Regions from separate parts of the Sphingomonas qomolangmaensis genome, predicted to be linked through region 3. Evidence: predicted binding sites of a transcription regulator. Region 3 holds the regulator's gene; each other region holds the start of a gene.
The links. Region 3 encodes LexA, which represses DNA repair genes until DNA is damaged. Its sites were predicted from a motif close to GTTCCNCNCTTGTTCT; they were not measured.
Positions count from the first base shown of each region.

Region 1: a site for LexA is predicted at 1,186-1,201, ahead of recA (recombinase RecA). Genes of this name have one in related genera too.
Region 2: a site for LexA is predicted at 1,143-1,158, ahead of NMP03_RS07305 (ImuA family protein). Genes of this name have one in related genera too.

Region 1 is NZ_CP101740.1:811,239-814,515, reverse strand. It holds gene recA (recombinase RecA) at 14-1,108, opposite strand; gene NMP03_RS03895 (hypothetical protein) at 1,282-1,590, opposite strand; gene NMP03_RS03890 (response regulator) at 1,849-2,193, opposite strand; gene NMP03_RS03885 (hybrid sensor histidine kinase/response regulator) at 2,233-3,277, opposite strand, start outside.
Region 2 is NZ_CP101740.1:1,543,442-1,546,718, reverse strand. It holds gene hppD (4-hydroxyphenylpyruvate dioxygenase) at 1-1,024, opposite strand, end outside; gene NMP03_RS07305 (ImuA family protein) at 1,163-1,939, shown strand; gene NMP03_RS07300 (Y-family DNA polymerase) at 1,833-3,277, shown strand, end outside.
Region 3 is NZ_CP101740.1:1,057,937-1,061,213, forward strand. It holds gene NMP03_RS05030 (molybdopterin molybdotransferase MoeA) at 1-770, shown strand, start outside; gene lexA (transcriptional repressor LexA) at 837-1,547, shown strand; partial or broken gene NMP03_RS05040 (ComEC/Rec2 family competence protein) at 2,149-3,277, opposite strand, start outside.

The sequences.
Region 1 (3,277 bases), 250 kb from region 3:
CTGCCCTCCCGAATCATTCGTCGTCTAGATCGTCCTCGGCGCTGGGGCCGACCATCAACTCCTCGGCGACCTTGTCGGTGCGCGCGCGGATCGCCTTTTCGAGCTTGTCGGCCATTTCGGGATGCTCGCGCAGATAATTCTTCGAATTCTCGCGGCCCTGGCCGACGCGGACGCTGTCGTAGCTGAACCACGCACCCGATTTCTCCACGAGGCCGGCCTTGACGCCGAGGTCGAGAATTTCGCCGATCTTGGAAATGCCCTCGCCATACATGATGTCGAATTCGACCTGCTTGAAAGGCGGCGCGACCTTGTTCTTGACCACTTTCACGCGCGTGGCGTTACCGACGATGTCGTCGCGGTCCTTGATCTGGCCGGTGCGACGGATGTCGAGGCGGACTGAGGCGTAGAATTTGAGCGCGTTGCCGCCGGTCGTCGTCTCGGGGTTGCCGTACATCACGCCGATCTTCATCCGCAGCTGGTTGATGAAGATCACCATGCAACGCGAGCGGCTGATCGAGCCGGTGAGCTTGCGCAAGCTCTGCGACATCAACCGCGCTTGGAGGCCGACATGGCTGTCGCCCATTTCGCCCTCGATTTCGGCGCGCGGCACCAGCGCGGCGACCGAATCGATCACCAGCACGTCGATTGCGTTCGAGCGCACCAGCGTATCGACGATCTCGAGCGCCTGCTCACCGGTGTCGGGCTGCGAAACGATCAGCTCGTCGATGTTGACGCCCAATTTCTTGGCATAGACCGGGTCGAGCGCATGCTCGGCATCGACGAACGCCGCGGTGCCGCCGCCGCGCTGCGCCTCGGCGATCACGTGGAGCGCCAGCGTGGTCTTGCCCGACGATTCGGGACCATAAACTTCGATCACCCGGCCGCGCGGCAGGCCGCCGACGCCCAAGGCGATGTCGAGCCCGAGCGATCCGGTCGAGATCACCTCGACCTGCATCGCCTCCTTCGAGCCCAGCCGCATCGCCGAGCCCTTGCCGAATGCGCGGTCGATCTGCGCGAGTGCGGCGTCGAGCGCCTTTTGCCGGTCGCCCGCGACCTTGTCGGTGGAAGCTGCCATCTTGCTGTCGATCACCTTGAGTTGTGCTGCCATGTTGGAGCCCCCCTATCGCTAGAACAACCGCGCGAACCGTTCAACGCATGATGGTTATGTATATGGTCTGTTCCGCAAGAACAAGAGGTGAACTTCGGAGTGCGTTCGGGGCGAGGCCCGCCGTTACCGCAACCGACGCACCTCCAGTCGCTCGCTTCCACAGAGGGGCGAAGTCAGAAGGGGGTTTTGAGGCGGAGCATCATGCGCTGGCTGGTGAGGCCGGGGCCGATCTGTTCTGCTTCGACCTCCGCAGCGGCGCGGGTATCGCCGAACAGCAGGATTTCTGCCTTGGGTAGCGCAGACGATCCCGCCGTGTCACCACGCAGCGGGCGCAGGCGGAAGCGTTCGTTGGCGTTGCGATCGCCGCAAACGATGATTTCGTCGCCGGCGGGGGCAGCGCAGCGATCGAGGATGTCGATACGCATCAGCGGGGCGCTCGCCGGGTTGGCTGCCTGGAGGAGGTTGGCGAGGAGTTCGAGCATGGCGGGCTTCCTCTAGGGAAACGTGATCGTTGAGCCCGATTGTGGCGCGGCTATGGCTTGCGCCGGGTTGGCTGCTTCTTTGGGAGTGGGGGAAAGCGCGTGCCGAGTGTGACAGGGCGGTTCCTCGACTTCGCTCGAAGCGAACGGGGTGGTTGCGAGTCCCTGACGCGCAGCCGGTGACAGCATACGCCAGGCACAGACCCACCCCCAGCCCCTCCCTTTCAGCGAGGGGAGCCCTACAATGGTGCCTTCAAAGCTTTAAAGCGAATCGAGCGCCTTCTCGACGCCGTCCATCGTGAAGGGCTTGGACAAAACCGGGCGGTTGCGATGGTCGTCGGCCAGCACGTCGCCGCCGGTTGCCAGCACGAAGGGAATGCCCGCCGCCGCCAGCGCGTCGGCGACCGGCCAGCTCTTTTCGCCGCCGCGCAGGTTCACGTCGAGGATCGCGGCGTCGACGCCGCCGGCGTTCACCAGCTCGAGCGCCGCGGTCACGGTCTCGGCGGTTCCCGCCACATCGCGGTCGAGTGCGTCGAGGAAATCCTCGAGCATCATGGCAATCAGGGGCTCGTCCTCGACGATCAGGATACGCTGGCGTTCGGTCATGCGCGGGTCATAGGCAGAACATGGCGGTTTCGCCAAGTCTCAATCGGTTAGCAGTGCAGCGCGCGCTGCCTCGGCGAGTTGCTGGACCGAGAAGGGCTTGGGAAGAAACGCAACATTGTCGAGGTCGATCGAACGCCGCAACTGTTCCTCGGCATAGCCTGACATGAACAGGATCGGCAGGTCGGGATAGCGCGCGCGCACATGGCGGACCATCGTCGGGCCATCCATCATCGGCATCACGACGTCGGAAATCAGCAGATCGGGGCGATCGCAATTGGCCAGCAGATCGAGCGCCGCTTCGCCATGCTCGGCGGTGAGCACCTTATAGCCCTGCCGCGTCAGCGCGCGCTCGGCGACCGCGCGCACCATCGCTTCGTCCTCGACCAGCAGAATCGTACCGGTGCCCCAGGTATCGGCCTTGCGCACCGGCTTGGGGGGCGGCTTCACCGGCGCCTCGGTCGCGGTGTGGACGGGCAGATAGATGGTGAAGACTGCCCCCTGCCCCGGCGGCGATTCGGCGAAGATATAGCCGCCCGATTGCTTGACGATGCCATACACCGTCGAAAGCCCGAGCCCGGTGCCCTTGCCGATCTCCTTGGTGGTAAAGAAGGGTTCGAATATCTTCGACAGCGCCTCGATCGGGATGCCGGTACCGGTATCGCTGACGCGCAGCACCGAATAATCGCCGATCGGCAGCACGTCGTCGTCCATCCGGCGGACCTCGGCAGCGGTGATTGCGAGCGTCTCGATCGTGAGCGTGCCGCCGCCATTGGGGTTCTTGGCGAGCATCGCATCGCGTGCGTTCACCGCCAGATTGACGACGACCTGTTCGAGCTGCCCCGGATCGGCGCGCACCGCGCCGATCCCGCGGCCATGCTTGACGTCGAGCCGCACGGTCTCGCCCAGTAGCCGGGTGAGCAGGTTCGACACTTCGGAAATAATGTCGGGCAATTGCAGCGTCTGCGGGCGCAGCGTCTGCTGGCGCGAGAAGGCGAGCAACTGACGGGTAAGCGCAGCGGCACGGTTAGAATTGGCGCGCACCTGCTGGATGTCGTCATAATCGCTGTCGCCGGGCGAATGGCGC
Region 2 (3,277 bases), 490 kb from region 3:
CGATCGACTCATACAGCGCCTGGAAATTCCCCGCGCCGAAGCCTTCATTGCCCTTGCGCTGGATGATCTCGAAGAAGATCGGCCCGAACATATTCTCGGTGAAGATCTGCAGCAAAATCCCCTCGTCGCCGGTGTCGCCGTCGATCAGGATGCGGTTGCGCTTCAGCCGCTCGACATCCTCGCCATGCCCCGGCACGCGCTTGTCGATCAGTTCGTAGTACGTCTCGATCGTGTCCTGCAGCTTCACCCCGCGCGCGCGAAGCTTTTCCACCGTCGCGTAGATGTCGTCGGTGGTGAAGGCCAAATGCTGGATGCCTTCGCCATTATATTCGCGCAGATATTCCTCGATCTGGCTCTTGTCGTCCTGGCTTTCGTTCAACGGGATCCGGATCGCCTTGTCGGGGGCGATCATCGCCTGGCTGAACAGCCCGGTCGCCTTGCCCTTGATGTCGAAATATTTCTGCTCTTCGAAGCCGAAGATCGCGGCATAGAATTGCGACCATACCCGCATCTGCCCGCGCCGGACATTGTGGGTGAGGTGATCGAGCAGGTCGAGCCCGACGTTGTTCGCCGCCTCGGCCTCCGCCGCCCCCTCGACCGGGGTCCAGTCGTCATACAGGCTGCCGCGCGCGCCGTGGCGATCGACCAGGTACAGCATCGATCCGCCGATCCCCTGCAGCGCATAGCCTTCGCCCAGCGCGCCCTCGGCGGCATCGGCCGCGCTCGCGCCGCGCTCGATCGCTGCATCGAACGCCGCCTTGGCGTCCTGCACGCGGAACGCCATCCCGCTGGCCGATGGGCCGTGCGCCGCGCGGAACTCGGCGGCATGGCCGGTCGCTTCGCGGTTGAGCAGGATGTTGATCCGCCCCTGCTTGTATCGAACGACGTCGCGCGTCGGATGCACCGACGCCGCGACGAACCCCATCGCTTCGAGCTGGCCCGCCATCCGATCGGGATCGGCCGAGGTGAATTCGCAAAATTCGAAGCCGTCGAGGCCCATCGGGTTCACGTCCATATGATCCATGGTCGGCATCGCTCCTAAACTGGTAACAGTTGTTACTATATGCCCGTTGCGGCGGCGGGGGTCAATCGCCCGCGCGGGGGCAGGGCGCGATTGACTCGGCTCGGCGATCGGCGCGATAAGAACATATAGTGAACAATTATGACCGAGTCGTCCGCCTTGAGCGACCTGCGCCGCAGGATCGCCGCGATCGAGCCACCGCCCTCGATCGCGTCGACGTGCGTGGCGACCGGTCATGCCGCGATCGACCTGGCGCTGGGCGGCGGGCTGGCGCGCGGGCGGGTGCACGAGGTGTTCGCGCTCGATGCCGCCGATGCGAGCTGCGCGGCGGGGTTCGCGGCGATGCTGGCGCGGCGGCTGGGCGGCGGGATCGTGTGGCTGCGCGAGGAAACCGCCGATCGGCAGGGCGGGCAGCTCCATGCCGCGGGGCTGGTCGAGATCGGTATCGACCCCGACCGGCTGATCCTGGGGCTGCTGCCCGATCCGCTCGCGGTGCTGCGCGCGGCTGCCGATGTCGTGCGCTGCCCCGATGTCGGGATCGCGCTGATCGAATTGTGGCGCGATCCGCGCCGGCTCGATCTCACCGCAAGCCGGCGGCTGGCGCTGGCGGCCGAGGAATCGGGGGTCACCGCGATCATCCTTCGGATCGCCGCCGAACCTTCGCCCAGCGCCGCGCAGACTCGCTGGGCGGTGCGCGCGGCGGCATCGGTGCCGCTCGCCGCCGATGCGCCGGGGCATCCCGCGCTCGAAGTCGAATTGTTGCGCCAGCGTGGCCGCGCCCAAGGCGGGGTCTGGCGAGTGGAGTGGGATCGTGAACAAGCAAGCTTCCGCGCGCCGGCGCTATCTGGCGCTGTGGTTTCCCTTCCTGCCGGTCGATCGGCTGGTGCGGATGGGGGTGCCCGATTGCGACGTGCCTGATGATTCGCCGTTCGCGCTGGTCGAAAAGGATCGCGGCGCGATCCGCCTTGTCGCGGTCGATCCGCGTGCGCAGGCGCTGGGGCTCGCCGCCGGGCTGTCGCTCGCCGATGCCCGCGCGCGCGTGCCCGAGCTTGCGGTGTTCGATGCCGATCCGGTCGCCGATATCGGCTGGCTCGAACGGCTGGCCGACGGGTGCGAGCGCTACACCCCGATGGTCGCGCTCGATTCGCCCGACGGGCTGACGCTCGACATCACTGGCGCGGCGCATCTGTTCGGCGACGAGGCCGGATTGCTCGCCGATGTCGAGGCGCGGATGGCGCGCTGGACCGGGCATCTGCGCCATGCCTTCGCCGGCAGCCCCGAAGGCGCGCAGGCGCTCGCGCGCTTCCAGACCGCGCCTGCGGCGAGCGAGGATGCGGCGCTGCGCCGGCTGGGGGTCGAGGCGCTGCGGCTCGACGACGAGACCGAGACCGCGCTTCGCCGCGCCGGGCTCAAGACGCTGGGCGATCTGGCGGTGCGCCCGTCTGGTCCGGTGTCGGCGCGCTTCGGCAAGGACACCACCGACATGCTCGCGCGGGTGCTCGGCTCGTCCGACAGCCGCATCTCGCCGCGCCGCCCGCCGCCAGCGATGCTGTTCGAGCGCCGCTTCGCCGAGCCGATCGCGCGGACGCAGGATGCGCTCGCGGCGATCGGCGATCTGGCGCAACAGGCCGCGACCGAGCTCGAGGAGCGCCACATGGGCGGCCGCCGCTTCGCCGTCCGGCTGTTCCGCAGCGATGGGCGGGTGTTCGATCTCGCGGTCGAAAGCGGCCAGCCGCTGCGCGATGCCGCGATGCTGGTGCGGCTGTTCGGCGAGCGCGTCGATTCGCTCGCCGATCCGATTGACCCCGGCTTCGGCTTCGACATGATCCGCCTGGCGATCCCCGCGATCGAGCCGCTTGCGCCGACCCAGCTCCAGCTCGAAGGCGGGACGATCAGCGAAGAGGCGATGGCGGCATTGGTCGATCGCCTCAGCGCGCGGCTGGGGCGCGGGCGGATCCGCCGCTTCGCCACGCGCGACACGCATATCCCCGAGCAAGGCGTGCTGACGCTCCCCGCGGTCGATACCGGCACCCCTGCCGCCTGGGACAGCCCCGAGCCCGGCGAGCCGCCGCTTCGTCCGCTCCACCTGTTCGATCCGCCACAGCCGATCGAGGTGATGGCCGAAGTCCCCGACGGCCCGCCGCATCGCTTTCGCTGGAGGCGCACGCTGCACGACATCACCCGCTTCGAGGGGCCCGAGCGGATCGCCTCCGAATGGTGGCGGCGCGCCGACAATGGCGGGCTGACGCGCGATTA
Region 3 (3,277 bases):
ACTTCAGCACCGGCGAAGCGCTGCTCGCGGCGGGCGACCGGCTTACCCCGCCGGCGCTCGCGCTCGCGGCGATCGCGGGGTATGCCGAGCTTCCCGTCCGCCGCACGATCCGCGTCGCGATCGCCGCCACCGGCGATGAACTCGTCCCCCCCGGCCAGCCCGTGCCCCCCGATGGCCTGCCCGAATCGAACTCGATCCTCGTCGCCGCGATGCTTGCGGGCTTGCCCGTCAGCATCGAACAGCTCGGCATCCTCCCCGATGATCGCGCCGCGATCGAGGCCGCCTTCACCCGCGTCGATGCCGATCTGCTGATCACCACCGGCGGCGCCTCGGTCGGCGACCACGACCTCGTCCGTCCCGCGCTAGAAGCGGCGGGCGGCCAAATCGATTTCTGGCGGATCGCGATGCGGCCGGGCAAGCCGATGCTCGCAGGCAGGCTGCGCGACACGCTTGTCATCGGCTTGCCGGGCAATCCGGTCGCGGCGTTCGTCACCACGCTTCGCTTCGTGAAGCCGCTGGTGGTGGCGATGGCCGGGGGCACGCTGCCGCTCGCCACGCGCCATTTGCCGCTCGCCGGCCCGCTCCCCGCCAACGATCACCGCGCCGATCACCTGCGCGCCACGATCCAGGGGGGAATCGTCTATTCGGCCGGGCGGCAGGACAGTTCGATGCTCCGCACGCTCGCCCACAGCGACTGTATGATCCTGCGCGCGCCGCACGCCCCCGCCGCTCTGGCGGGCGACTCGGTGGAAGTCCTGATGATCGGTTAAGGCAAGCTTGACTTGATCGAAGCTGTTGCCTACACGTTCCACGTCTGTTCCCGACGGAGAACGCTGATGCTGACGCGCAAGCAACATGACCTGATCTGCTTCATCGCCGATCGCCTGAACGAGACCGGGGTTTCGCCGTCGTTCGAGGAGATGAAGGAGGCGCTCGACCTCAAATCGAAGTCGGGGGTCCACCGCCTGATCTCGGCCTTGGAGGAGCGCCAATTCCTGCGCCGCCTGCCCAATCGTGCCCGCGCGCTCGAAGTCCTGCGCATGCCGGAGCGACCCGTCGCCGCGCGCGGAAAGGCCGATTCTACGGGGGACGTAGTGTCGCTTTTGTTGCCTTCCGCGCCACCGGCGCCCTCGCGCGCAGCCAGCCCCGCGCCGCGCGCCGCCAATGACGTGATCGAAATTCCGCTCCACGGCCGCATCGCCGCGGGTCTGCCGATCGAGGCGATGGAAAGCGCGCAGATGCTCCCCGTCCCGGCGGCCTTGCTCGGTGCGGGCGAACATTATGCGCTCGAAGTGTCGGGCGATTCGATGGTCGAGGCGGGGATTCTCGACGGCGACTATGCGCTGATCCGCCGCCAGGAAGTCGCGCGCGACGGCGAGATCGTCGTGGCTTTGGTCGACGAACACGAAGCGACGCTCAAATATTTCCGCCGCGAAGGCGCGATGGTCCGGCTCGATCCGGCGAACCGCTCCTACGATCCGCAGCGCTATCGCCCCGATCAGGTCCGCGTCCAGGGGAAGCTCGCCGGGCTGCTCCGCCGCTATTGAAGCTGCGCGGCGGCTGCACCGTTTGGGGCAGCCGCCACGGGTGGTCGCTTGGCCGGCCGGCAACGGTACGGACCTCCCCACCCTTCAGCATGATCGCCACCCCGCCGGTTTGCGCCAGCATCGGACGGTCGAGCTTGAGCCACCGCGGGGTACAGGTACGCGGCAAGCGCCGCTCGCTGATCACGATGTCGGCGGCGCGGCACAGCGCGACGAAGTCGGCGATCGGGACTAGATAACCGCTGCGGGTCGCGAGGATGGTCCAGTTCCGACCTTCGGCGGGTAGCCGAACTAGGCACAGGTCACTGCTGCAGCGCGCCCTTGGATCGTCGCTAAGCGCCGACAATTCGGCGTCGGTCCCGCCGGTCTCGCCGAGCACCCCGCGGACATAATCCCCCGCCCGATCGCGCAGCAGCGCCATCCCCCCGTCGCCGGTCCGAACCGCCACATGCCGCCCGTCGCCGGTGACGATCAAATCGGGTGCCGGCGTCGCCACCGCCCACCCCACGCCGATCGCGAGCGGCACCGCGCCCAGCCACCGCCACCGCGTCCGCCACAACGCCACCCAGATCCCGCCCGCCACCATAAGCGCGAACGCCGCACGCGGCATCGAAGGCAACGCCTTCACCGCCCCCGGCGCATCGGCGGTGGTGTGGGCGATCCACAGCAGCGCCCAAAGTCCCCGCTCGGCCAGCCACCAGAATGGCGCCCCCAGCCCCGCCGCATCAAACACCAAAGCCGCCGCCTCGAGCGGCATCACGACGAAGGTCGTCAGCGGGATCGCGACGATATTGGCGAGCGCGCCGTACAACCCCGCCTTGTGGAAATGGAACAACCCGATCGGCATCAAGGCGAACTCGACCACCATGCCGGTCAGCAGCAGCGACGCCAGTCCGCGCAGCAGCCTCGCCCCCCGGCTCTCCTCGCGCTTCAGGAACCAGCCGCGCACCACCCGGTGTTCGTGCAACGCCACGATCGCGGTCACTGCGGCGAAGCTCAGCTGGAAGCTCGCCGACATCAGCGCCTCGGGCCACAGCAGCAGGACGATCGTCGCTCCCGCCGCGACCAGCCGCAGCGTCACCGCCTCGCGCCCCATCGCCAGCGCCGCCAGCACCAGCAGCGCCGCGATGCACGACCGCACCGTCGGCACCTCGGCACCGGTCAGCCAGGTATAGAACACCGCTACCGCCGCCGCGGCGCCGGCCGCGACGATCGGCAACCGCCACCGCAGCGCCAGCACCGGGCTGAGCGCCAGCAGCTTGAGCACCAGCAGCATCGTCGCACCGACCACCGCGGTAACGTGCAACCCGCTGACCGACAGCAGATGCGCCAGCCCCGATCGCCGCAGCGCCTCGTCATCGGCCTCGTCGATCGCGCCGCGATCCCCCGTCGCCAGCGCCGCGGCGATGCCGCCCGCGCTCCCCTCGATCCGTGCCTGGATATGCCGCGTCAGCCGCTCGCGCAGTCCCGCCCCCGGCACCTCGCCCGCCGCAACCACCGCGATCGGCGCGAACGCCCGGCCCGTCGCGCCGAGTTCGCCGAACCACGCCACCCGTTGGAAGTCATACGCCCCCGGCACCGCCGCCGCACCCGGCGGCATCAACCGCGCCCGCAGCGACACCACCGCCCCGCGCCCCACGTTCTGCGGCAAATCAGGCTCGGCGACGTTCACCCGCACCACCGGCGGCAGGCCCTGTACTGCAGCGTCCACCACCGCCAGCCGCAGGCGAACG